Cupriavidus necator: one gene and its partners. The protein of the gene in region 3 interacts with the protein of the main gene of each other region in a pairwise test. Links are inferred from orthologs where the notes say so. Each region holds a gene or a part of one and is shown on either strand. Other genes may lie near its edges. The genes, in order: ftsA, ftsZ and I6H87_RS06490.

What was found.
Region 1: the proteins of I6H87_RS06490 (region 3) and ftsA interact in binary tests that used the Escherichia coli proteins (3 or more experiments, as listed by UniProt). The link is inferred for Cupriavidus necator from one-to-one orthologs.
Region 2: the proteins of I6H87_RS06490 (region 3) and ftsZ interact in binary tests that used the Escherichia coli proteins (3 or more experiments, as listed by UniProt). The link is inferred for Cupriavidus necator from one-to-one orthologs.

The regions. Positions count from the first base shown.
Region 1 is NZ_CP066018.1:2,029,835-2,033,621, reverse strand. What follows is about bases 1-2,999. They hold ftsA (cell division protein FtsA), read right to left. Parts: upstream 2,117-2,999; coding sequence 884-2,116; downstream 1-883. Other genes in these bases: I6H87_RS09480 (cell division protein FtsQ/DivIB), read right to left, coding at 2,113-2,999; ftsZ (cell division protein FtsZ), read right to left, coding at 1-703. Also shown: more of I6H87_RS09480, read right to left, coding at 3,000-3,027; I6H87_RS09475 (D-alanine--D-alanine ligase), read right to left, coding at 3,055-3,787. UniProt on the Escherichia coli protein: Essential cell division protein that assists in the assembly of the Z ring. May serve as the principal membrane anchor for the Z ring.
Region 2 is NZ_CP066018.1:2,032,206-2,042,867, reverse strand. Bases 7,853-10,662 are described here. They hold ftsZ (cell division protein FtsZ), read right to left. Parts: upstream 9,950-10,662; coding sequence 8,756-9,949; downstream 7,853-8,755. Other genes in these bases: ftsA (cell division protein FtsA), read right to left, coding at 10,130-10,662; I6H87_RS09495 (peroxiredoxin), read right to left, coding at 7,853-8,294. Outside these bases: I6H87_RS09530 (OPT family oligopeptide transporter), read right to left, coding at 1-153; I6H87_RS09525 (NUDIX domain-containing protein), read right to left, coding at 247-693; I6H87_RS09520 (ATP-binding protein), read right to left, coding at 690-1,595; bifunctional glutamate N-acetyltransferase/amino-acid acetyltransferase ArgJ, read right to left, coding at 1,676-2,902; preprotein translocase subunit SecA, read right to left, coding at 3,066-5,843; I6H87_RS09505 (hypothetical protein), read left to right, coding at 6,149-6,652; lpxC (UDP-3-O-acyl-N-acetylglucosamine deacetylase), read right to left, coding at 6,717-7,634; more of I6H87_RS09495, read right to left, coding at 7,788-7,852. UniProt on the Escherichia coli protein: Essential cell division protein that forms a contractile ring structure (Z ring) at the future cell division site. The regulation of the ring assembly controls the timing and the location of cell division.
Region 3 is NZ_CP066018.1:1,381,888-1,392,593, forward strand. The notes cover bases 3,790-6,643. They hold I6H87_RS06490 (rod shape-determining protein), read right to left. Parts: upstream 5,812-6,643; coding sequence 4,768-5,811; downstream 3,790-4,767. Other genes in these bases: mreC (rod shape-determining protein MreC), read right to left, coding at 3,790-4,571; gatC (Asp-tRNA(Asn)/Glu-tRNA(Gln) amidotransferase subunit GatC), read left to right, coding at 6,401-6,643. Also shown: rod shape-determining protein RodA, read right to left, coding at 1-725; mrdA (penicillin-binding protein 2), read right to left, coding at 737-3,043; rod shape-determining protein MreD, read right to left, coding at 3,097-3,609; more of mreC, read right to left, coding at 3,606-3,789; more of gatC, read left to right, coding at 6,644-6,700; Asp-tRNA(Asn)/Glu-tRNA(Gln) amidotransferase subunit GatA, read left to right, coding at 6,793-8,298; I6H87_RS06505 (hypothetical protein), read left to right, coding at 8,295-8,771; I6H87_RS06510 (dienelactone hydrolase family protein), read left to right, coding at 8,789-9,880; Asp-tRNA(Asn)/Glu-tRNA(Gln) amidotransferase subunit GatB, read left to right, coding at 9,971-10,706. UniProt on the Escherichia coli protein: Forms membrane-associated dynamic filaments that are essential for cell shape determination. Acts by regulating cell wall synthesis and cell elongation, and thus cell shape.

The DNA of each region.
Region 1 (3,787 bases), 640 kb from region 3 along the record:
GGTCCACGCCCGACACGGTGGCCGTCCCCATCATGGCCTTGCCCTGCTCGCCCATCACCGTCTTCACGTCTTCGAAGTCGACGTTCACCAGGCCGTCAACGTTGATGATCTCGGCAATGCCGGCCACCGCGTTGTGCAGCACGTCGTCGGCGCACTGGAAGCACTTGTCCATCTCGGCGTCGTCGCCCATCACTTCGAACAGCTTCTCGTTGAGCACCACGATCAGCGAGTCGACGCTTGATTCCAGCTCGCTGGAACCGTGTTCGGCCACCTTGGCGCGGCGCGCGCCTTCGAAGTCGAACGGCTTGCTGACCACGCCCACGGTCAGGATGCCCATCTCCTTGGCCACTTGCGCGACGATCGGCGCGGCGCCCGTGCCGGTGCCGCCGCCCATGCCGGCAGTGATGAAGACCATGTGCGCGCCGCGCAGGGAGTCGGCGATCTGATCACGGGCCGATTCGGCGCAGTTGCGGCCGACTTCCGGCTTGGCGCCAGCGCCCAGGCCCGTATTGCCAAGTTGCAGCACGCGCGAAGCGCTCGAACGCTTGAGCGCCTGGGCATCGGTGTTCATGCAGATGAATTCGACGCCTTGCACGCCGCGGCTGATCATGTGCTGCACGGCGTTACCGCCCGCACCGCCCACGCCGACCACCTTGATGATGGTGCCGTCCTGCACTTCCGTTTCGATCATGTCAAAGTCCATCACTGCCTCCGAGAAAAATCAGTCCCCAGACGATGCAGCCTCCCCGCCGCAACCCCTGGTTTCTGAACAAGAAACCAATAAAAAGAAAACCAGAAAACTTCCACTCGGCACACAGGCCTGTCCGGTAGACCGCCCTGCCTGCGCGCCGTTGCATCGTCAGCGCGTCAATTTCCGCATTGATCAGAAATTGCCGACAAACCATTCCTTCATGCGGGTCCACACCTGCTTGACCGACCCGCTCTGCACCGCCACCTTGCGTCCGCGCATGCGTTGCACACGGCCTTCCAGCAGCAGGCCCATCACGGTCGCGTAGCGCGGGCTCTTCACCACCTCGTGCAGGTTGCCGCGGTACTCCGGCACACCCACGCGCACGGGCTTGAGGAAGATGTCCTCGCCCAGCTCGACCATGCCCGGCATCATCGCGGTACCACCGGTGATGACCACGCCGGACGACAACAGTTCTTCATAGCCCGACTCGCGCACCACCTGGTGCACCAGCGAGTACAGCTCTTCGATGCGCGGCTCGATCACCGCGGCCAGCGCCTGGCGGCTGAGCGTGCGCGTGCCACGGTCGCCCACGCCCGGCACTTCGATCATGTCGTCCGGGTCGGCGATCGCCTGCTTGGCGATGCCGTACTGGATCTTGATGTCCTCGGCATCTGGCGTCGGCGTGCGCAGCGCCATCGCGATGTCGTTGGTGATCTGGTCGCCGGCGATAGGGATCACGGCCGTATGGCGGATCGCGCCTTCGCTGAAGATGGCGATGTCGGTGGTGCCGCCGCCGATGTCGACCAGCACCACGCCCAGTTCCTTCTCGTCCTCGGTCAGCACCGCCAGGCTCGAAGCCAGCGGCTGCAGGATCAGGTCGTGCACTTCCAGGCCGCAGCGGCGCACGCACTTGACGATGTTCTGCGCGGCGCTGACCGCGCCGGTGACGATATGCACCTTCACTTCCAGGCGGATGCCGCTCATGCCGATGGGCTCGCGCACGTCCTCCTGGCCGTCGATGATGAATTCCTGCGTCAGGATGTGCAGGATCTGCTGGTCGGTCGGGATATTGACCGCCTTGGCGGTCTCGATCACGCGCGCCACATCGGTCTGCGTGACCTCCTTGTCCTTGATCGCCACCATGCCGCTGGAGTTGAAGCTGCGGATGTGGCTGCCGGCAATGCCGGTGAAGACCTCCGAAATCTTGCAGTCGGCCATCAGCTCGGCCTCTTCCAGCGCCTTCTGGATCGACTGCACGGTGGCCTCGATATTGACCACGACCCCTTTCTTCAGACCCTTGGACTCTGACTGGCCCATCCCGATCACCTCGTAGCTGCCGTCGGGGCGCAGTTCTGCGACCACCGCCGCCACCTTCGAGGTGCCGATATCGAGACCGACCAACAGGTCCTTGTATTCCTTGCTCATCGGGTTTTCTCCGCGTTCTTGCTCTTCAGTCGCGTCGGATTGTTGTTGGAAGTACCTGAAACCGCTGCTGCCGCCGGCGCCGGCTTGGCCGCCTTCGCTGCTTTCGCCGCCTTCTCCGCCCTGACCGCCGCTGCGATCTGCGCCTCGGTCAGGAAGCGGGCATTGGCGGCGCGGATGGCAAAGCCGTTGGGATAACGCAAGTCGGCATACTCGATCTGGCTGCCCCATTGCTGGGTGACCTGCGGCCAGGCCGCGACGAAGCGCCGGACCCGCTGGTCCATCGCCACGCGATCCTCATCGTTCTGCTCGCGGCCCAGTTCGACCTCCATGCCGTTGGACAGCTTCGCGCGCCACGCATAGCGGCCAGACAGGGCCACCGCCAGCGGCTCGGCCTTGAGCGGCTTGAACCACTGGCGCATGACCTCGAGCTTCTCGATCACATCGCCCTCGCTGTCCGGCGGCCCGTCCAGCGCCAGCAGCTGTGCGTCTTCTTCCGCCTCGGCGGTGTTGGCGACAAAGACCTCGCCATAGGTATTGATCAGGCGCCCGCTGTCGGGCGTGCCCCAGGTGCCCAGCGCCTCGTGTTCCTCGACCTCGACCGCCAGGCCGTTGGGCCATTCGCGCCGCACGCTGGCGCGCCGCACCCAGGGCACCGACTCGAATGCCTGCCGGGCCGCGTTCAGGTCCAGCGTGAAGAAATTGCCGGTCAGCTTGCCCAGCGCGCTGGCACGCACGCTGGGCGCGTTCACGTGGCGCAGGGCGCCGCCGTCCAGCGGGCCGATCTCCACATGGGTGATGGCGAACACCGGCCGCTGCGCCAGCCACAGCAGGCCTGCCGCGAGCGCCATCAGCACCACCAGCGCGTACAGCGCGGAGGCGATCAGGTTGAGCAGGCGTGCGTTATGCCACATGGTCCGGTACGGTCCTGTTCGGTTGCGTTATTCGGGTTTCCAATGCTCGTTGGGATGCAGGTCCAGCGTGGCCGCGGCCACCACCTGCATCACGAAGTCCTCGTAGCTGATGCCAACCGCGCGCGCCGCCATCGGCACCAGCGAATGGCCGGTCATGCCGGGCGAGGTATTCATCTCGAGCAGGAAAGGCTTGCCGTCGGCGCGCAGCATCAGGTCGGCACGCGCCCAGCCGCGGCAGCCCAGCACGCGGTAGGACTGCACCGCCAGCGCCCGGACCTCGCGTTCGACTTCGGGATCCAGGCCCGACGGGCACAAGTACTGGGTATCGTCAGTAAAGTACTTATTTTGATAGTCGTAGTTGGCTTCGGGTGCAACGATGCGGATCACCGGCAGCGCTTCGGCGCTGTCGCCCTCGCCCACGATCGGGCAGGTCAGTTCGGCGCCGTCGATAAAGGTCTCGGCAATGACGTCGTTGTCCAGCGCCGCGGCCTTCTCGAACGCCGCGCGCATCTGGTCGGCGGCAGTGACCTTGGTCAGGCCGATCGACGAGCCCTCGCGCGCCGGCTTGACGATCAGCGGCAGGCCCAGGTCGGCCGCCACGGCATCAAAATCAGTGTCCGCATGCAGCATGGCAAAGCGCGGCGTGGCCAGGCCATAGGTCATCCACAAGCGCTTGGTGGCCTGCTTGTCCATGGCCATGGCTGATGCCAGCACGCCGCTGCCGGTGTACGGCACGCCCAGCTGCTCGAGCAGGCCCTGG
Region 2 (10,662 bases), 650 kb from region 3 along the record:
CGGGATCGCCGACGAGAAGGTCAGGCCGACCTTCAGGCCCAGGTAGATGTTGGAGGCGGTGAACACGACCGTGATCAGCGCACCGAGGATGATGCCGCGCAGGGTCAGTTCAGGCAGGGAAACGTCGTCGGCGATACGATCGACACGTAGCATGCAGGTTCCTTTCCTGTGGATCAGGGCCTGGTCAGGCCCTGGCGGCGCGCAAGCGGGCGCCGCGGCCGCTTGCCCGACAGCGGGAAGGCAGGGTCAGCCGTTGCCCGATTCCTCGGCCAGCCACTCCACCACGGGAATGGTGGCCGGCAGCAGCGGCCCCACCGTCACCGGCGTGCGCTGCCACGAGAAGGCCTGGCCTTCGCGGCCGACGGGGTCGCCCCGCCAGTCGGTGACCTTGCAGAAATACAGCCGCACATAGGCGTGCGGATAGTCATGTTCCAGAATGTGCCAACGCTCGCATTGCGTTACATCAAGGCCCAGCTCTTCATGGAGTTCTCTGGCCAGTGCTGCCTCCACCGACTCACCGGGCTCCAGCTTGCCGCCGGGGAATTCCCAATAGCCCTCGTAGGGCTTGCCGGCCGGGCGCTGCGCCAGCAGGAAGCGTCCGTCGGGCTGCACCAGCACGCCGACCGCCACCTCGGTCACCTTGCGCGGCGGGTTGGCGCCGGTCTGCGCGGGGTTCTGCGTGGCCGCGCTCATGCCTTGGCGTCTCCGGCGACATCGGCAATATAGGGCTTGCCATGCTTGCCGCCCCAATCGCGCGCAAACTGCCAGGCCACGCGGCCCGAGCGCGAGCCGCGCTCCAGCGCCCACACCAGCGCGTCACCGCGCGCCGCGGCGATGTCCTCGTCGGTGCAGCCAAAGTGCCTGAGCCAGTGGCCGACAATGGCCAGATATTCGTCCTGCTTGGGCGGGTAGAACGACAGCCACAGCCCGAAGCGCTCGGACAGCGAGATCTTCTCTTCCACCACTTCGCCGGGATGGATCTCGCCATCGTCGGTGTGGCGGTAGGTCTCGTTGTCCTTCATGTACTCCGGCAGCAGGTGCCGGCGGTTGGAGGTGGCGTAGATCAGCACGTTGTCCGACTGCGCCGCCACCGAGCCGTCCAGCGCCGACTTGAGCGACTTGTAGCCCGACTCGCCCTCTTCGAACGACAGGTCGTCGCAGAAGATCACGAAGCGCTCGGGGCGCTGCGCAACGAGCTCGACGATATCGCCGAGGTCGCCCAGGTCATCCTTGTCCACCTCAACCAGCCGCAGCCCGTCCCTGACGAAGGCATTGAGGCAGGCCTTGATCAGCGACGACTTGCCGGTGCCGCGCGCGCCGGTCAGCAGCACATTGTTGGCCGGCAGCTTGCTCACGAACTGGCGCGTGTTGGCGACGATGGCATCCTTCTGGCGCTCGATGTTCTTCAGGTCGTCCAGGTGGATCGGCGGCAGCTGGCGCACCGGCTGCAGGTAGCCGATATTGCCGAACAGGCTCTGCCGCTTGCGCCAGCGGAACGCCACGGCCTCCTGCCAGTCGGCGTCGCTCAGTTGCGGCGGCAGCCATTGTTCGAGTCGGGCAAGGAAGTTGTCGAGGCGGGCGGCGAGGTCAGACATGGCAGGGGCGCGCTAGGGGCGCGGTATCGGCTGGCAGGGGAATCGATGCCCTTCCCGCATGCACGGGAAGGACGGAAAGCTCAGGAGCGGTAGTCGGCGTTGATCGACACGTAATCGTGCGACAGGTCGCAGGTCCAGACCGTCGCTTCGGCCTTGCCGCGGCCGAGCGCGATGCGCACGGTGATCTCGGCCTGCTTCATCACGCGCTGGCCGTCTTCCTCGCGGTAGTCGGGGTTGCGGCCGCCGTCGCGGGCCACCCAGACATCGTCCAGCCACAGGTTGACGCGGCCGACGTCGAGGTCATCGACGCCGGCGTAGCCGACCGCGGCCAGGATGCGGCCCAGGTTGGGGTCCGACGCATAGAACGCGGTCTTGACCAGCGGCGAATGCGCCACCGCATAGGCGATCTGGCGGCACTCGGCCACGTCCTTGCCGCCTTCGACGCGGATGGTCATCAGCTTGGTGGCGCCTTCGCCGTCGCGCACGATCATCTGCGCCAGTTCCTGCGCCAGCGCGGTCACCGCGTCGCGCAGCGCCTCGAAGGCCGGGCCTTCGGCGCGCTCGACCACGGCGCCGGACTTGCCCGTGGCGATCAGCACGAACGAGTCGTTGGTCGAGGTATCGCCGTCGATGGTGATGCTGTTGAACGAATGGTCGGCGGCGTAGGAGACCAGCGCCTGCAGCACCGGCTGGGCCACGGCGGCGTCCATGGCGATAAAGCCGAGCATGGTCGCCATGTTCGGGCGGATCATGCCGGCGCCCTTGCTGATGCCCGACAGCGTCACGGTCTTGCCGTCGATCTGCACCGTGCGCGACGCGGCCTTGGGCTGCGTGTCGGTGGTCATGATGGCTTCGGCGGCGGCCAGCCAGTTGTCCGGCTTCGCGTTGGCGATGGCGGCGGGCAGGCCGGCCACCAGGCGGTCGACCGGCAGCGGCTCCAGGATCACGCCGGTCGAGAACGGCAGCACCTGCTCGGCGGCGATGCCCAGTTGCGCTGCCAGCGCGTCGCAGCTGGCGCGGGCACTGGCCAGGCCCGGTTCGCCGGTGCCGGCGTTGGCATTGCCGGTGTTGACCACCAGCGCGCGGATGCCCTTGCCAGCGGCCAGGTGCTCGCGGCAGACCTGCACCGGCGCCGCGCAGAAGCGGTTGCTGGTGAAGACGCCGGCCACGGTGCTGCCTTCGGCCACGCGCACCACCAGCACGTCCTTGCGGTTGGCCTTGCGGATGCCCGCCTCGGCCCAGCCCAGCTCCACGCCGGCGACGGATTTCAGGTTCTCTGCCTGGGGCAGCGGAAGATTGACGGGCATGTGGACTCCTCGTTCCTGCTTGCGTTATCTGCTTGCGGCTTCTGCTCGCAACTTGCTTGTCATCAGACGAACATGCCCGCGGAGGGCGGGCATGTCGTTTCCTTGCGCGTCACTCCCCAGACAGCGGGAACGACGTCATGCCGGGTACCCGGCCGGGCTCAGTTCAGCTGAGCCTGCCGTGGCACTGCTTGAACTTCTTGCCCGAGCCGCACGGGCACGGATCGTTGCGGCCGACCTTGGGCATGCCCGCCAGCGCCAGCTCGGCGGCGGCCATGGCCGCACCGGTGCGCGGCGACGGCGCTTCCTCGACCGGCTCGCGCCCTTCGGCGAACTCGTCGTGCTTGTACTGGATGTTCTCCAGGTGCGACAGGCCTTCCTCGATCTCTTCCGAAGCCTGCTCCAGCTCTTCCGGCGACTGGATCTGCACGTTGAAAGTCACGCGCGTGACTTCGTTCTTGATCAGGTCCAGCAGGCGCGCGAACAGCTCGAACGACTCGCGCTTGTATTCCTGCTTGGGATCCTTCTGCGCATAGCCGCGCAGGTGGATGCCCTGGCGCAGGTGGTCCAGCGCGGCCAGGTGCTCGCGCCAGTGCGTGTCGATGCTCTGCAGCATGACCGAGCGCTCGAAGCCGGCGAACGACTCGCGGCCGACCATCGCGACCTTGCCATCGTAGCGCTCCGCGGCCGCCTTCATGATCAGGTTGAGCAGCTCTTCGTCCTCGATGCTCTGCGCGCCCTCGATGGTCTGCGCCAGCGGCACTTCCAGGCCCCAGTCCTCGCGCAGGCGCGTTTCCAGGCCGGAGATGTTCCACTGCTCTTCCATGGTGTCGGCCGGCACGTGGTCGCGGAACAGCTCAACCAGCACGCTCTCGCGCAGGTTGGTCACCATGTCGCCGACATCCTGGGCTTCCAGCACGTCGTTGCGCAGCTTGTAGATTTCCTTGCGCTGGTCGTTGGCGACGTCGTCGTACTGCAGCAGCTGCTTGCGGATGTCGAAGTTGCGGCCTTCGACCTTGCGCTGCGCCGATTCGATCGAGCGCGTGACGATGCCGGCTTCGATCGGCTCGCCCTCGGGCATCTTCAGGCGTTCCATGATGGCGCGCACGCGGTCGCCGGCGAAGATGCGCAGCAGCTGGTCGTCCAGCGACAGGTAGAAGCGCGACGAACCCGGGTCGCCCTGGCGGCCGGCACGGCCGCGCAGCTGGTTGTCGATACGGCGCGACTCATGGCGCTCGGTGCCGACGATATGCAGGCCGCCGGCGGCCTTGACCTGCTCGTGCAGCGAATGCCACTCATCCTCGAGCTGCTTGATGCGTGCGGCCTTCTCGGCGTCGGACAGGTTCGGGTCCGCCTCGATAAAGCCGGATTGCTTCTCCACATTGCCGCCCAGCACGATGTCGGTACCGCGGCCGGCCATGTTGGTGGCAATGGTGATCATCTTGGGGCGGCCGGCCTGGGCCACGATCTCGGCTTCGCGCGCGTGCTGCTTGGCGTTGAGCACCTGGTGCGGCAGTTGCTCGCGATCGAGCAGGCCCGACAGGTATTCCGAGGTCTCGATCGAGGTGGTGCCCACCAGCACCGGCTGGCCACGCTCGTAGCAGTCGCGGATATCGCGCACCACGGCGTCGTAGCGCTCCTTGCCGGTCTTGTAGATCTGGTCCTGCTGGTCCTTGCGCTGGGCCGGGCGGTTGGTCGGGATCACCACCACTTCCAGGCCGTAGATCTCCTGGAACTCATACGCTTCGGTGTCAGCCGTGCCGGTCATGCCGGCCAGCTTGTTGTACATGCGGAAGTAGTTCTGGAAGGTGATCGTCGCCAGCGTCTGGTTCTCTTGCTGGACGGTGACGCCTTCCTTGGCCTCAACGGCCTGGTGCAGGCCGTCGGACCAGCGGCGGCCGGTCATCAGGCGGCCGGTGAACTCGTCGACGATCACGACTTCGTCGTTCTGCACCACGTAGTGCTGGTCGCGATGGAACAGGCTGTGCGCGCGCAGGGCGGCGTACAGGTGGTGCATCAGCGTGATGTTCTGCGGCGCGTAGAGCGACTCGCCCTCGCCGATCAGGCCTTGCTGCGACAGGATCTCTTCTGCCTTCTCGTGGCCGGCTTCGGTCAGGTAGACCTGGTGGCCCTTCTCGTCGACGTAGTAGTCGCCCGGCTTCTCGACGCCGGTGCCGTCGGCCTTCTCTTCACCGATCTGGCGCTCGAGCAGCTTGGGGATGCCGTTCATGCGCTGGTACAGGTCGGTCTGGTTCTCGGCCTGGCCGGAGATGATCAGCGGGGTGCGGGCCTCGTCGATCAGGATCGAGTCCACTTCATCGACGATGGCGTAGTTGAGCGGGCGCTGCACGCGTTGCGACGGGTCGTAGACCATGTTGTCGCGCAGGTAGTCGAAGCCGAACTCGTTGTTGGTGCCGTAGGTGATGTCCGAGTTGTACGCCGCCTGCTTGGCGTCGTGCGGCATCTGCGACAGGTTCACGCCCACCGACAGGCCCAGGAAGTTGTACAGCCGGCCCATCCACTCGGCATCGCGCTGCGCCAGGTAGTCGTTGACGGTCACCACGTGCACGCCCTGGCCGGTAATGGCATTCAGGTACACGGCCAGCGTCGCGGTCAGCGTCTTGCCTTCGCCGGTGCGCATTTCGGCGATCTTGTTGTCGTTCAGCACCATGCCGCCGATCAGCTGCACGTCGAAGTGGCGCATCTTCATGACACGCTTGCTGGCCTCGCGGCAGACGGCGAAGGCCTCGGGCAGCAGCGCCTCGAGCGATTCGCCGCCGGCGTGGCGCTGCCGGAAGGTCTCCGTCATGCCGCGCAGTTCGTCGTCCGAGAGCTGCTCGAACTTCGGCTCCAGCGCATTGATCTGCGCCACCGTGCGGCGATATTGTTTGATCAGCCGCTCATTGCGGCTGCCGAAGACTTTCTTGAGAAGGCCGGTGATCATCGATTGCTTTCACCTGCGCGGAACCGGGCGGCACCCCAGGGATGCGGGCTGCTCCGGCGGCCGGGCGAGGAATGGATAGATTGGCGCAAAACGCCGAGTTTATCATGTGCCGGGGTCACGGCCGGAACGCGCCTGGCCCCGTCCCGCAAGGGCAGGCAAGCCTGCCGGATGTCGGCCACGCGTGTGGTCCGCAGATTGCCCGCGTGATTGCCCGTGCGCCCATTGGCCACAGTTTGGGGCGGCCGCCGCAGCTTCAATCCACAGTCGGGCAAGGCGGCCAGCGCGCCCCTTGCTAGAATGCATGCATGCGCCGCTTCACCCATCACGCCCTGCAGACCCCCGCCGCCAAGCCGCTCAACGACTGGCTGGCCAAGGCCGGCCCGGTTTCGACGCTGATGCAGACCGCGCGCCAGCTGTCGGTGCTCGAGGCCGAGGTGCTGGCACTGCTGCCCGCCGGCATGCGCGACGGCCTGGCCGTGGCCGGGGTCAAGCGTGACGCCACCGACCCGAGCGCCCAGGTGCTGCTGTTGCTGGCCGCGCACGGCGCCGCCGCTGCCCGCGTGCGCCAGGTAGTGCCGACGCTGCTGGCACGGCTGCAGCAGCGCGGCTCGCATATCACCGCGATCCGGGTGCGGGTGCAGCCGGAGGTGTCGCGCCACGCGGACTGGGAAGTGGAGCCCGTGCAACGCCAGCGCACCGGTGGCCGCATGACGCCCACGGGACTCGCCAATCTGGACCAGCTGGCGCGCAGCCTGCCGGATTCGCCGCTGCGCGACGCGCTCAATACGCTGCTCGCCCATCACCGCTAGCCCGTTGCCGAACACGAAAAAGCCGACCCTCGGGTCGGCTTTTTTCTGCGCCAGTTCGCCAGGATCAGGCAAACGCCGGCTGCGCCTGCGGCAGGAACGCGACCGGGGCTTCCTCGACGCGGTCGAAGGTGACCAGTTCATAGGCTTCCTGGTCGGCCAGCAGCGCGCGCAGGAGCTGGTTGTTCAGGCCGTGGCCCGACTTGTTCGCCACATAGGCGCCGATCAGCGGGTGGCCCACCACATACAGGTCGCCGATCGCATCCAGGATCTTGTGGCGCACGAACTCGTCGCCGTAGCGCAGCTCTTCATTGTTGAGCATGCGGTGCTCGTCCAGCACGATCGCGTTGTCCAGGCTGCCGCCGCGCGCCAGGCCCATCTCGCGCAGGGCTTCCACCTCGTGCGCAAAGCCGAAGGTGCGGGCGCGGGCAATCTCGCGCACGTAGCTGGTGTCGGCAAAGTCGATCGAGAAAGTCTGGCCGGTCTTGTCGACCGCCGGGTGGCGGAAGTCGATGGTGAACGACAGCTTGAAGCCGAAGAACGGCTCCAGCCGCGCCAGCTTGTCGCCCTCGCGCACTTCCACCGCTTTCTTGACGCGGATAAAGGTCTTCAGCGCGTTCTGCTCTTCAATGCCGGCCGACTGCAGCAGGAACACGAAGGACGCGGCGCTGCCGTCCATGATCGGGATTTCCTCGGCGTCGACATCGACATAGAGGTTGTCGATGCCCAGGCCCGCACAGGCCGACATCAGGTGCTCGACGGTCGAAACGCGCGCGCCATCCTTCTGCAGCACCGATGCCAGGCGCGTGTCGCCGATGGCCGACGCGGCCACGGGAATCTCGACGGCCTCGGGCAGGTCGACGCGGGTAAAGACGATGCCGGTGTCCGCCGGCGCGGGACGCAGGGTCAACGTGACCTTGCGTCCCGAGTGCAGGCCGATGCCAACGGTCTTTACCAGGGATTTGATGGTGCGCTGTTTGAGCATGACAGCCTCAACTATTATAAAAATCTATCGGGCAGCTTTTATGATTAAGGGATTTTACCACCACCTCAGGGGCGCTGCAGCCGGGTTTTGTTTCCGGCTGTTAACATCCCCTTAACAAGTTGCGTATTATCCACGTTTACCCGGATGACTGTGTCAGCCACGCAACGCCGCCAGCACTGCTTCGGCGCTGCTGACGCGGAATTCGCCCGGTGCCTCGACGTCGAGCCGGGTGACGACGCCGTCGTCGATCACCATCGCGTAGCGCTTGGAGCGCACGCCCATGCCGCGCGCGCCCAGGTCCTGGTCCAGGCCCAGCGCGCGGGTCCACTCGGCGCTGCCGTCGGCCATCATGCGCACCGTGCCGCCAGTCTGCTGTTCACGGCCCCAGGCGCCCATCACGAAGGCGTCGTTGACCGACACGCACCAGACCTCGTCGACGCCGGCCTCGCGCAGCGCCGCGGCGTGCTGCACAAAGCCCGGCACATGCTTGGCCGAGCAGGTCGGCGTAAAAGCGCCGGGCAGGCCGAACACCACGATCTTGCGGCCGCGGACCAGGTCCGCCACCTTGAAGGCATTGGGGCCGAGCGCACAGCCGTTGCCTTCGGTTTCGAAGAATTCCTGCAGCGTGGCGTCGGGGACGCGGGAACCGACAGTGATCATGGGTCGTGGTCCTTCTGGGTTTTCTGAAGAATAGTCCGGATGCCGGGGCGCAGACGCCCGCACTCAGTCAGACGGGCAATCTCAAGATCATAGGCGCCTTGCCCGCATTGCCAAAGCCGGGTCACATCCGGTGACATCCGGCGCGGATCCGATACACCTTGCTACAAAGACCTTGCTACAAAGACGTCCGCGCGGCGCACCTCTTGGGTGCGCCGCGCGGACGCTGATACATCCCGACCGGGAAGGCGGGAAACCAGTCCGGGGAGGCGGCCAGCGGCACGCCAGTCCCGGCGGGATGCGGGTGAAGCTCAGTCCGGCGCAGGCGCGGCGCCGCCAGCAGCCCGGCGGTTCACGTCAGTCCATGCAAGGCACGCGCGGATGGGGAGCGCACGTGCATCGCGACAAGGCGACGCGTTCCGTCAGGCGGCCGGTGGAGGCACCGATGCCGCGCCAGGCAGGGCTCAGTCTGCCTGCTTGCGCAGGAAGGCCGGGATGTCGTACGTATCCACACCCTTTTCCTGCAGCGCCGCCACGTGAGCCGACGCCGACTCACGCGAGCTGCGCCACACTGCCGGCGTATCCAGGTTGCTGTAGTCCGGCGAGCTGTGCGTGGCCGCGGCGGCGGTCATGTTGGCCATCATCTGCACCGGCATGTTGTCCGTGCCGGTCTTGAGCAGGGTCATCGGCTGTTGCTTCTTGGCCGAGCGGCCCAGGCCCGTGGCCACCACCGTCACGCGCAGCGCATCGCTCATCGAGTCATCGTACACCGTACCGAAGATCACGGTCGCATCTTCCGCCGCGTAGCTGCGGATGGTGTTCATGACTTCCTTGGTTTCCGACAGCTTCAGCGAACGGCTGGCGGTGATGTTGACCAGCACGCCGCGCGCGCCGGACAGGTCAACGCCTTCCAGCAGCGGGCTGGCAACGGCCTGCTCGGCTGCCAGGCGGGCGCGGTCCACGCCCGACACGGTGGCCGTCCCCATCATGGCCTTGCCCTGCTCGCCCATCACCGTCTTCACGTCTTCGAAGTCGACGTTCACCAGGCCGTCAACGTTGATGATCTCGGCAATGCCGGCCACCGCGTTGTGCAGCACGTCGTCGGCGCACTGGAAGCACTTGTCCATCTCGGCGTCGTCGCCCATCACTTCGAACAGCTTCTCGTTGAGCACCACGATCAGCGAGTCGACGCTTGATTCCAGCTCGCTGGAACCGTGTTCGGCCACCTTGGCGCGGCGCGCGCCTTCGAAGTCGAACGGCTTGCTGACCACGCCCACGGTCAGGATGCCCATCTCCTTGGCCACTTGCGCGACGATCGGCGCGGCGCCCGTGCCGGTGCCGCCGCCCATGCCGGCAGTGATGAAGACCATGTGCGCGCCGCGCAGGGAGTCGGCGATCTGATCACGGGCCGATTCGGCGCAGTTGCGGCCGACTTCCGGCTTGGCGCCAGCGCCCAGGCCCGTATTGCCAAGTTGCAGCACGCGCGAAGCGCTCGAACGCTTGAGCGCCTGGGCATCGGTGTTCATGCAGATGAATTCGACGCCTTGCACGCCGCGGCTGATCATGTGCTGCACGGCGTTACCGCCCGCACCGCCCACGCCGACCACCTTGATGATGGTGCCGTCCTGCACTTCCGTTTCGATCATGTCAAAGTCCATCACTGCCTCCGAGAAAAATCAGTCCCCAGACGATGCAGCCTCCCCGCCGCAACCCCTGGTTTCTGAACAAGAAACCAATAAAAAGAAAACCAGAAAACTTCCACTCGGCACACAGGCCTGTCCGGTAGACCGCCCTGCCTGCGCGCCGTTGCATCGTCAGCGCGTCAATTTCCGCATTGATCAGAAATTGCCGACAAACCATTCCTTCATGCGGGTCCACACCTGCTTGACCGACCCGCTCTGCACCGCCACCTTGCGTCCGCGCATGCGTTGCACACGGCCTTCCAGCAGCAGGCCCATCACGGTCGCGTAGCGCGGGCTCTTCACCACCTCGTGCAGGTTGCCGCGGTACTCCGGCACACCCACGCGCACGGGCTTGAGGAAGATGTCCTCGCCCAGCTCGACCATGCCCGGCATCATCGCGGTACCACCGGTGATGACCACGCCGGACGACAACAGTTCTTCATAGCCCGACTCGCGCACCACCTGGTGCACCAGCGAGTACAGCTCTTCGATGCGCGGCTCGATCACCGCGGCCAGCGCCTGGCGGCTGAGCGTGCGCGTGCCACGGTCGCCCACGCCCGGCACTTCGATCATGTCGTCCGGGTCGGCGATCGCCTGCTTGGCGATGCCGTACTGGATCTTGATGTCCTCGGCATCTGGCGTCGGCGTGCGCAGCGCCATCGCGATGTCGTTGGTGATCTGGTCGCCGG
Region 3 (10,706 bases):
TGGATCGTGTGGAAGCCCTTGCCGAGCGGATCGCTGGTCGGGTCCAGCAGCGTGCAGACGCGGTGCTGCTGGTAGTCGTGCAGCACCGGCCAGTTCACGCCCGGCGCGCACATATCGTTCTGGAACGTGATCAGCAGCGTGATCGCCACCACCAGCAGCCCCAGCAGCGGCAGGATCAGCCGCCACGACAGGCCGGCGAAGTAGATCACGTACACGCCCGCGGCCATCACCAGCAGTGCCGTGCCCAGGTCAGGCTGCTTGGCGATCAGGCCGACCGGGATCAGCAGCAGCCCCAGCGCCACCACGAAGTCGAACCACTTGATCACGCCCTCGCGCTTCTGGAAATACCAGGCCAGCATCAGCGGCATCGAGATCTTCATGATCTCGGACGGCTGGATCACCATGCCGACATAGAGCCAGCGGCGCGCGCCCTTGCGGATCAGGCCGAACATGGCCACCGCGATCAGCAGCGCCACTCCGACCGTGTAGATCGGCACCGCCACCCGCATCAGCGTCTGCGTAGGCAGGTAGGCGATCACGATCATCACCACATAAGACAGCAGGATATTGCGCAGCTGATCCTCAACCCGGCCCGGCATGTCGATGGCGGCCGAGTACAGCGCCACGATGCCAGTGGCGAACAGCAGGAAGACGATCAGCGAGAGTGGTTTGTCAAAACCGGTCAGCGCGGTCTTGATCAGGGACAGGACGCGGCGTCGATCCATGCGCGTCTCCTTCAGCGAGTGGCGTCGGCACCGCTGGCTGCCTTGGCAGCCACGGGCTTGACGCGTGGTTTGGGCGCGGGCGCCTTGGCCGGCACGACCGGCGCGGAAGCCGGCGGCGGCACCTTCGGCTTGCTGTGGCCCAGCGCCTGCAGCATGCGTTCATCCAGCGTCTGCACGGCCGAGGCCGGTGCGATCGCGGCCGGGTCCAGCGCCGCCGCGATCGCGTCAGACGCCCCGGCATGCGCGCCCGACGCCGCGGCGACCTCGCTGGCGGCCGCGCCGCTGGCCGGCGCGCTGCCGCTCGACATCACCGTGGCGCTGGCAATGCTGGCGGTCTGGCCGGTGGTGAACACGCTCGGCGTTGCCACCGGCGGGCGGCCCGCCATGCGCTCGGCTTCCGGCGGCGCGATGGCTTCCAGCTCCGCCGGCCATTTGCCGGTCAGGTAGTAGTCCATCACCTTGCGCGCGATCGGCGCGGCCACCGCGGCGCCGAAGCCGGCGTTCTCGACGATCAGCGCAATCGCGATCCTGGGGTTGTCCGCGGGCGCGAAGGCCGTGTACAGCGAGTGGTCGCGCTTGCGCTCGTCCAGCGCGTGGTGGTTGTACTTCTCGCCCTTGGCCAGGCTGTAGGTCTGCGCCGTGCCGGTCTTGCCCGCCGATTCGTAGGCGGCGCCGGCGAACACGCGCGCGGCCGTGCCGGAATGCGTCACCGCCACCATGGCGCGCTTGATCACGTTGATGTCGGCCTGCTTGAGCGGGATCGTGTAGCTTTCCTTGGGCACGGTCAGCGTGCGCTTGCGCGTGACCGCATCCTCCACGGCCTTGACCAGGTGGGGCTTCATCACCTTGCCGTCGTTGACGATGACCGAGGTGGCCTGCGCAAGCTGCAGGATGGTGAAGCTGTTGTAGCCCTGGCCGATGCCCAGCGAGATGGTCTCGCCGTCGTACCACTTCTGCTGCTCGGGCTTGCGGTACGCCTTGCGCTTCCAGTCGGTCGACGGCAGGATGCCGCGGCTTTCGCCCTCGATGTCGATGCCCGTGATCTGGCCGAAGCCCAGCGGCTTCATGAAGTCATGGATGCCGTTGACGCCCATGTCGCGCGCCAGCGCGTAGTAGTAGGTGTCGCACGAATGCACGATCGAGCTGTGCATGTCGACCCAGCCATGGCCGCCCGGCTTGTCGTCGCGGAAGGTATGGTTGCCCAGCGTGAAGAAGCCGGGGTCGGACATGCCCCAGGCCGCGGTGCGCTTGCCGGTGGTCAGCGCGGCCAGCGCCATGAACGGCTTGTAGGTCGAGCCCGGCGGGTAGGTGCCGCGCAGCGGGCGGTTCAGCAGTGGCTTGTCGGGCGAGTTGTTGAGCTCGTTCCAGGTATTGGTGTCGATGCCCTCGACGAACAGGTTGGGGTCGTAGGTCGGCTTGGAGACAAAGGCCAGGATGTCGCCGGTGGACGGCTCGATCGCCACCAGTGCGCCGCGGCGGTTGCCGTAGAGTGCCTCGGCCAGCTGCTGCAGGCGGATGTCCAGCGACAGGATCAGGTTGTTGCCAGGCGTGGCGGGTGAGGTCGAAAGCGTGCGGATGGGGCGCCCGCCCGCGCTCACTTCCACTTCCTCGAAGCCGGTCAGGCCGTGCAGCTCGCTCTCGTAGCTCTGCTCCAGGCCGATCTTGCCGATGTAGTTGGTGCCCTTGTAGTTGTCGGCGTCCTTGCGCGGATCGTATTTGGCGCCGTCGGCATCGTTGGCCTCGTCCATGGCCTCGATGCGTTCCTGGTCGCGCTGCGAGATGCGGCCCAGGTAGCCGATCACGTGCGAAGCCGACTCGCCCAGCGGGTACTGCCGGAACAGCCGCGCGCGCACATCCACGCCCGGGAAGCGGAAGCGCTGCGCGGAGAAGCGCGCCACTTCCTCGTCGCTCAGCTGGCTGCGGATCGGCAGGCTTTCAAAGCTGCGCGACTCTTCCATCAGCCGCTTGAAGCGGCGCCGGTCGCGCGGCTGGATATCCACCAGCGCCGACAGGCCTTCGATGGTGTTGTCCAGCGTATCGCCCAGCTTGGACGGCGTGATCTCCAGCGTGTACGCGGAATAATTGCGCGCCAGCACGATCCCGTTGCGGTCCATGATGATGCCGCGGTTGGGCTCGATCGGCGCCACCGAGATGCGATTGTCCTCGGCCTTGGCCGAGTACTGGTCATGCTTGTACCACTGCAGCCACAGGAAGCGCGTGAACAGCAGGCCAAAGCAGATCACCGTGAACAGGGCCGCGGCCGCCACGCGGATGCGGAAGCGGCCGATTTCCAGTTCGACGTTGCGGATTTCGGTCATGGTACTGCGTTGGCCAGGGATGAGCGTTTAGGTGCGGTCAGGTGCGTGCGGCGTCAGATCGGACGCGTCTCGTCGACATCGCTCGAACGGCGCTGCGGCGCCAGCAGCAGGCTGGTGGCCAGCGGCCACAGCAGCGCCTCGATCGCCGGTGCCAGCAGCAGTTGCCAGCCCGGCAGCGGCGCGCCCATGGCCAGCCGGATCAGCACCGGCACCGCGTGCACGACGAACAGCAGCGGCAGCACGTGCAGCGCCTGGGTATAGACGGTGAACCACAGCACGCGGCGGTGGATGGTGATGGCGAAGTAGGCCAGCAGAGTGTAGGCCAGTGCGTGCTCGCCCAGCAGCCGGGCATCGTGCACGTCCATCAGCAGGCCCAGCAGGAAGGCCACGCCCATGCCCACCTTGCGCGGCTGGTGGATGTTCCAGAACACCAGCACCAGCGCCACCATGTCGGGGACCCACAGCGTGGTGCCCCAGGGCATCAGGTTGAACAGGAACGCCAGCACGAAGCTGAAGGCGATAAAGGCGGGATTGACCGGCCGCAGCAGGTATTGGGGATTGGTCACCGTGGTGCCTCCTTGGCGGGTGCGGCCTTGGCAGCCGCTGCGCTATCGGCGGCAGCGCGTGCCGCAGCGGACTTGGCGCCCTTGACCGGCGCCTCCGGCTTGGCCTCGACCGTTTCCCGCGCGGGAATGGCCGCGTCGTAGCGCACCACCAGCAGCAGGCGGTGCGCGCGCACGCCGGCCACCGGCTCGCAGTACACGCGCGAAAACGCGGTATCGGCCTTGCGCTCGATATGGACGATCTTTGCCACCGGCAGGCCCGGCGGGTAGGTGCCGTCCAGGCCCGAGGTCACCAGCAGGTCGCCCTGCTGCAGGTCGGCGGCGGCGGCCATGAAGCGCAGGTCCAGCTGGCCCGCGCGCGCGCCGCCGAAGGCCACGCTGCGCAGCCCGTTGCGCACCACCTGCACGGGGATGGCCTGGTCCTTGTCGGTGAGCAGCGTCACCTCGGACTGGAACGGCGACACGCGCGTGACCTGCCCCACCACGCCGCGCTCGTCGATCACCGGGTAGCCGGCGCGCAGGCCGTGCTGGCTGCCCTTGTCGATCACGATACGCTGGGTGTAGGGATCGCGCGCGTCATACAGGATCTCGGCGGCCGTCACCGGCGTGGCCGACTGCTGCGCCAGCCCGAGCAGCTTGCGCAGCTGGTTGTTCTCGGACTCCAGCTGCGCCTGGCGCACCGAGGCCTGGGCCTGCTGCACGGCGTTCTGGCGCAGTTCGCGGTTTTCGGTGGCGAGCATCGCCGACGACTGCGCATAGTCGAACATCGTGCGCAGTGCGTCGCGCGGCGTCAGCACCAGGCGTTCGACCGGCATCAGCACGGTGGCGGCAACCTGCCGGCCCACGCTGAGCGCGTCGAAACGGGCATCGACCACCAGCAGCGCCAGCGCGATACCCACGTACAGGACCAGCCTGGCGACAGCCGAGGTGCCTTGCTTGAAGAGCGGCGGAGGGGAGTAATCCATTTACCCGAACAAAGGCCAAAGCCCACGCGGAAACGCCCCGCCGCCCGCCGTGCCGCGCCCGGGTCCCTTGCGGGGACGGGAGCGGCACGGCCGGGCGGCGGGAACTGCCAGGGCCCGGCCCCGGCGGATGAGGCGCCGCGACGCCGCCCTGATCGCTGGATCCGGCAGGCCGCGCATCGCCACGTGAGCGTCCTTCTTACTCGTAGGAGAAGATGCTGCCGAGCTTGTCCATGCGTTCCAGCGCCATGCCGGAACCGCGCACCACGCAGGTCAGCGGGTCTTCGGCCACCAGCACCGGCAGGCCGGTTTCTTCCGCCAGCAGGCGGTCCAGGTCGCGCAGCAGCGCGCCGCCGCCGGTCAGCATCATGCCGCGCTCGGCGATGTCGGCGCCCAGTTCGGGCGGGGTCTGTTCCAGCGCGATCTTCACCGCCGAAACGATCTGGTTCAGCGGATCGGTAAGGGCTTCGAGGATTTCATTGGACGACACGGTGAAGGCGCGCGGGATGCCTTCGGACAGATTGCGGCCCTTGACTTCCATCTCGCGGACTTCGGAGCCCGGGAAGGCCGAGCCGATTTCCTTCTTGATCGCTTCGGCGGTCTGTTCGCCGATCAGCATGCCGTAGTTGCGGCGGATGTAGTTGACGATGGCCTCGTCGAACTTGTCGCCGCCCACGCGCACCGAACCCTTGTAGACCATGCCACCCAGCGAGATGATGCCCACCTCAGTGGTGCCGCCGCCGATATCCACCACCATCGAGCCCGACGGCTCGGACACCGGCAGGCCGGCGCCGATCGCAGCCGACATCGGCTCCTCGATCAGGTAGACCTGGCTGGCACCGGCGCCCAGCGCCGATTCGCGGATGGCGCGGCGCTCGACCTGGGTCGAGCCGCACGGCACGCAGATGATGATGCGCGGGCTCGGGCGCAGCAGCTTGCTGTCGTGCACCATCTTGATGAATTGCTTGAGCATCTGCTCGGTGACGGTGAAGTCGGCGATCACGCCGTCCTTCATCGGGCGGATCGCCTCGATATTGCCCGGCACCTTGCCCAGCATCTGCTTGGCTTCCTTGCCCACCGCCGTGATGGTCTTCTTGGCGTTGGGGCCGCCTTCCTGGCGGATCGCGACGACCGAGGGCTCGTCCAGCACGATGCCCTTGTCGCGCATGTAGATCAGCGTGTTGGCGGTGCCGAGGTCGATCGCCAGGTCGTTGGAGAAGTAGCTGCGGAGAAATCCGAACATCAGGAATCCTGTCTGTGGTGGTGTTCGCGGGTAGGCGAAGCGGCCGGCACCGCGAACGGCCCGGCCACGAAATACGTTGTGTTGAATACGGAATGGTTCCCGGCTTCCCGGTCCGCCCGCCGTCCGGCACGGGGCTGCCCGGGCCGGGATGGAATGGGAACGGCAATCGCCGGCGCACCGCGCGCGCCGGCCCTACGGGAACCTTTGATTAGACCCCGCGGAAAAGTTCGCGGAAATGTGCAGGCACCGGCGCACCATATCGAATCACTGCGACATGCGCTGGCCGGCTGCAGAGGCCTAATCAGAGGACCCAGGTCCGCCCTTCGGGCGCCTGCGGATGCCAGGCGCAAGCGCGCCGGCCTGCGGCCATGTGGCGTAAGCGTTGCCAAGGGTCGGTAACTCGCAATGATACCTTATAATTCCTGCTGCTTCGGGCGTTTACAGCCTGAAAATACCTGTAATTCCGACGACTCCGGGGCGCCACTCCGGCGCCCCCGGTCAGGCCACGGGCCGTGCGACGCAGCCGCCCCATGAGCCAGCCGCCGGCGCAGCCCGCGCCCCCGCATCCGAGCATCCGAACCACCACGCCATGGCCCTCGCTCTATCCGACGTCAAGCGCATCGCCCACCTGGCCCGCATCGAAATCAGCGATGACGAGGCCGCCCAGACGCTTGCGCAGCTGAACAACTTTTTCTCGCTGGTCGAGCAGATGCAGGCGGTCGACACCAGCGGCATCGAGCCGCTGGCCCACCCGCTGTCAGCCGTGCGCGACATGGTCCAGCGCCTGCGCGAGGACGTGGTCACCGAATCCGACCGCCGCGCCGACTACCAGCGCCCCGCGCCGGCCACCGAAGACGGCCTGTACCTGGTGCCCAAGGTCATCGAATGACCGCCGCCCGGCCCGGACCCGACGCACCCGTGCATGCCTGTCCGGCGCCGGCCATCCGCCAGTACGCCACCCCCTGATGCCAACCGACTGTCATGCCCTTTTCCGCTGATTCCGTGACCTCCCTGCGCCAGCTAGCCGATGCGCTGGCCGCGCGCTCCGTCTCCGCCGAGGAACTCGCACGCGAGTACCTGGCCCGCATCGAGCAGGCCGCCGCGCTCAACGCGTTTATCCACGTCGATGCCGAGCGGACCCTGGCGCAGGCGCGCGCCGCCGATGAACGCCGCGCCCGCGGCGAGGCCGCGCCGCTGACCGGCGTGCCGATCGCGCACAAGGACGTGTTCGTCACGCGCGGCTGGCGTGCCACCGCCGGCTCGAAGATGCTGGCCAACTATGAAAGCCCGTTCGACGCCACCGTGGTCGAACGCATGGCCGCGGCCGGCATGGTCACGCTGGGCAAGACCAATATGGACGAGTTCGCGATGGGCTCGTCCAACGAGAACTCGCATTTCGGCCCGGTGCGCAACCCCTGGGACACCAGCCGCGTGCCCGGCGGCTCGTCGGGCGGCTCGGCCGCGGCCGTGGCCGCCGGCCTGGCCCCCGCCGCCACCGGCACCGACACCGGCGGCTCGATCCGCCAGCCGTCGTCGTTCTCGGGCATCACCGGCATCAAGCCGACCTACGGCCGCGTGTCGCGCTACGGCATGATCGCCTTCGCCTCGTCGCTGGACCAGGCCGGCCCGATGGCCCATAGCGCCGAAGACTGCGCGCTGCTGCTCAACGCCATGGCCGGCTTCGACCCCAGGGACTCCACCAGCATCACGCCCGCGCAGGGCGGCGTGGACGAGGACTACACCCGCCTGCTGGGCCAGCCGCGCGCCGGCGCCACTACCGAGCGCCCGCTCGCCGGCCTGCGCATCGGCCTGCCGAAGGAATACTTCGGCAAGGGCCTGTCGGCCGACGTCGAGCAGGCCGTGCGCGCCGCGCTGGCCGAGTATGAAAAGCTGGGCGCCACGCTGGTCGAGGTGACGCTGCCAAAGACCGAGCTGTCGATCCCGGTGTACTACGTGATCGCGCCGGCCGAGGCCTCGTCCAACCTGTCGCGCTTTGACGGCGTGCGCTACGGCCACCGCGCGGCCGAATACCGCGACCTGCTCGACATGTACAAGAAGAGCCGCGCCGAAGGCTTCGGCGCCGAGGTCAAGCGCCGCATCATGGTCGGCACCTATGTGCTGTCGCATGGCTACTACGACGCCTACTACCTGCAGGCGCAGAAGATCCGCCGCATCATCGCCGACGACTTCCAGCGTGCCTTCGCCCAGTGCGACGTGATCATGGGGCCGGTGGCGCCGACGGTGGCGTGGAAACTGGGCGAGAAGACCTCGGACCCGGTGCAGATGTACCTGGCCGATATCTTCACGCTGTCGACCAGCCTGGCCGGCCTGCCCGGCATGAGCGTGCCGTGCGGCTTTGGCGAGGCCGGCATGCCGGTGGGCCTGCAGCTGATCGGCAACTACTTCGACGAGGCGCGCCTGCTGCAGACCGCGCACGCGTTCCAGCAGGCGACCGACTGGCACCTGCGCCGTCCGGGCAAGGCATGAACATGACCGCGCGCTCCTCGCTGACCCTGCGCCTGATGGCCGCGGCCGCGCTCGCCGCGGCGGTGGCCGGCTGCATCCCGCTGCCGGGCGGGCTGGGCCGGCCCGCTCCAATCGCCAGCCGCGACATCGACCTGGCCGGCGACTGCCGCCGCACCGAGGAAGACGGCTTCCGCGAAGACGCCCAGCTGCGCGTGTCGGACAACAGCGTGCAGCAGCTGTCGTGGAAGCTGTGGGTAGGCAAGCGCGGCTCGTGCAGCTTCAACCTGGCGGACTTCCGCCAGGTCCAGAAGAAGCCGCATATCGAGCTGCGCGCCAATGACGGCAGCGGCTGCAAGCTGATGGTCTGGCAGGACCCGCGCCGCGTTACGCTGGCGCACGCCAACTGCCAGCAGCGCTGCACCCCCGGCGTCTACGAAGAAGCCTGGCCCGTGATGTTCGAGCCGGGCAGCGGCGCCTGCGCCCGCACGCGCTGAAGCCACCGAAGCCGGCCATGACCCACGCACCCGCCACCCCGCAACGCTCACCGCGCACCGCCCGTCCGGCGGTGGCGGTGCTGCGCGCCGCGGTGGCACTGGGGCTGGGCGCATGGCTGGCCGGCGCATCCGCGCATACACCGGAACTGCCCGCGCCCGCGCTGGCGCAGCCGGCGCCGCTGACGCCCGCCGGCGTGCTGGCGCCGAATGCGGTGAGCCGGGCCGCGCCAGGATCCGCGGCCACGGCACCCGTGCCGGCGCAGCGTGTCCAGCTGCGCGGCGATGCGGCCACGCCCGCGCTCACCGCCTACTGGTTCCTGCCGCGCGAGGGCGCCACCCCGCGCGCGCTGCCGGTGGTGGTGGCGTTGCACGGCTGCGGCGGCCTGCTGTCCGCGCGCCCCGCGCGCGCGAGCGCGGCGGGTGCCGCCGGAACCGCCCAGGCGGACGTTTCCGGACTGCTGCAGCAACGCTACCGCGAATACGCGCACTGGCTGAACGAGCGCGGCTATGCCGTGCTGATGCCCGACAGCTTCAGCGCGCGCGGCAGGCCCCACGGCATCTGCTCCGAACCCATCGACGCGCGCGGCATCGACGACCGCACGCGCCGCGCCGATGCGCTGGCCGCGCTGCGCTGGGTGGCGCAGCAGCCGGCGGTCGACACCGCGCGTATCGTGCTGCTGGGCTGGTCCAACGGCGCGCAGGCGGTGCTGGCCACCGTCGATGCCAGCCGCCCGTGGCCGGCCGGCACGCCCCAGGTGGAGCGTGCGGTGGCGTTCTACCCGGGCTGCAGGCGCGCCGTGCAGCAGCACAACTTCCGCCTGCGCGCGCCTATGCTGCTGATGATCGGCGGCGCCGACGACTGGACGCCCGCCACCCGCTGCGCCATGCTGCAAAGCGCGGTGCTGGCGCGCCAGCCGGGCGCGCGCTTCCGGCTGGAGATCTACCCCGGCGCCTATCACGGCTTTGACGGCACCAGCGAGCTGCATATGCGCCGCGACGTACCGGCGGGCATGCGCAAGACCCAGGGCGTCACCGTCGGCGGCGATGCGGTGGCCCGCGTGGCCGCGCTGGCCCAGCTCGACTCATGGCTTGCCAGCCCCGACCCCTGAGGGCCGGGGCAAGACCAGACTGAACCCCGGGGCGGCTGCGCCGCTCCACCGCAACAGACAGAACCGAAAGAACCGAACAGGAATACCGCCATGCAATGGGAAGTGGTGATCGGCCTCGAAACGCACGCTCAGCTTTCGACGGCCTCCAAGATTTTTTCCGGCACCTCCACCGCCTTCGGGGCCGAGGCCAACACGCAGGCCTCGCCGGTGGACCTGGCGCTGCCGGGCGTGCTGCCGGTGCTCAACAAGGGCGCGGTCGAGCGCGCCATCCAGTTCGGCCTGGCGATCGGCGCCACCATTTCGCCGCGCAGCGTCTTTGCGCGCAAGAACTACTTCTACCCCGACCTGCCCAAGGGCTACCAGATCAGCCAGTATGAGATCCCGGTGGTACAGGGCGGCACCATCACCATCCAGGTCGAAGGCAGGAAGGGCGAGTTCTACGAAAAGACCGTCAACCTGACCCGCGCCCACCTGGAAGAAGACGCGGGCAAGTCCCTGCACGAAGACTTCGCCGGCATGACCGGCATCGACCTGAACCGCGCCGGCACCCCGCTGCTGGAAATCGTCACCGAGCCCGACATGCGCAGCGCCGCCGAAGCCGTGGCCTATGCCAAGGCGCTGCACTCGCTGGTGGTGTGGCTGGGCATCTGCGATGGCAACATGCAGGAAGGCAGCTTCCGCTGCGACGCCAACGTGTCGGTGCGCCCGCTCGGCCAGAAGGAATTCGGCACCCGCCGCGAAATCAAGAACCTGAATTCGTTCCGCTTCCTGCAGCAGGCCATCGAGTACGAAGTGCAGTGGCAGATCGCCGAGATCGAGGACGGCC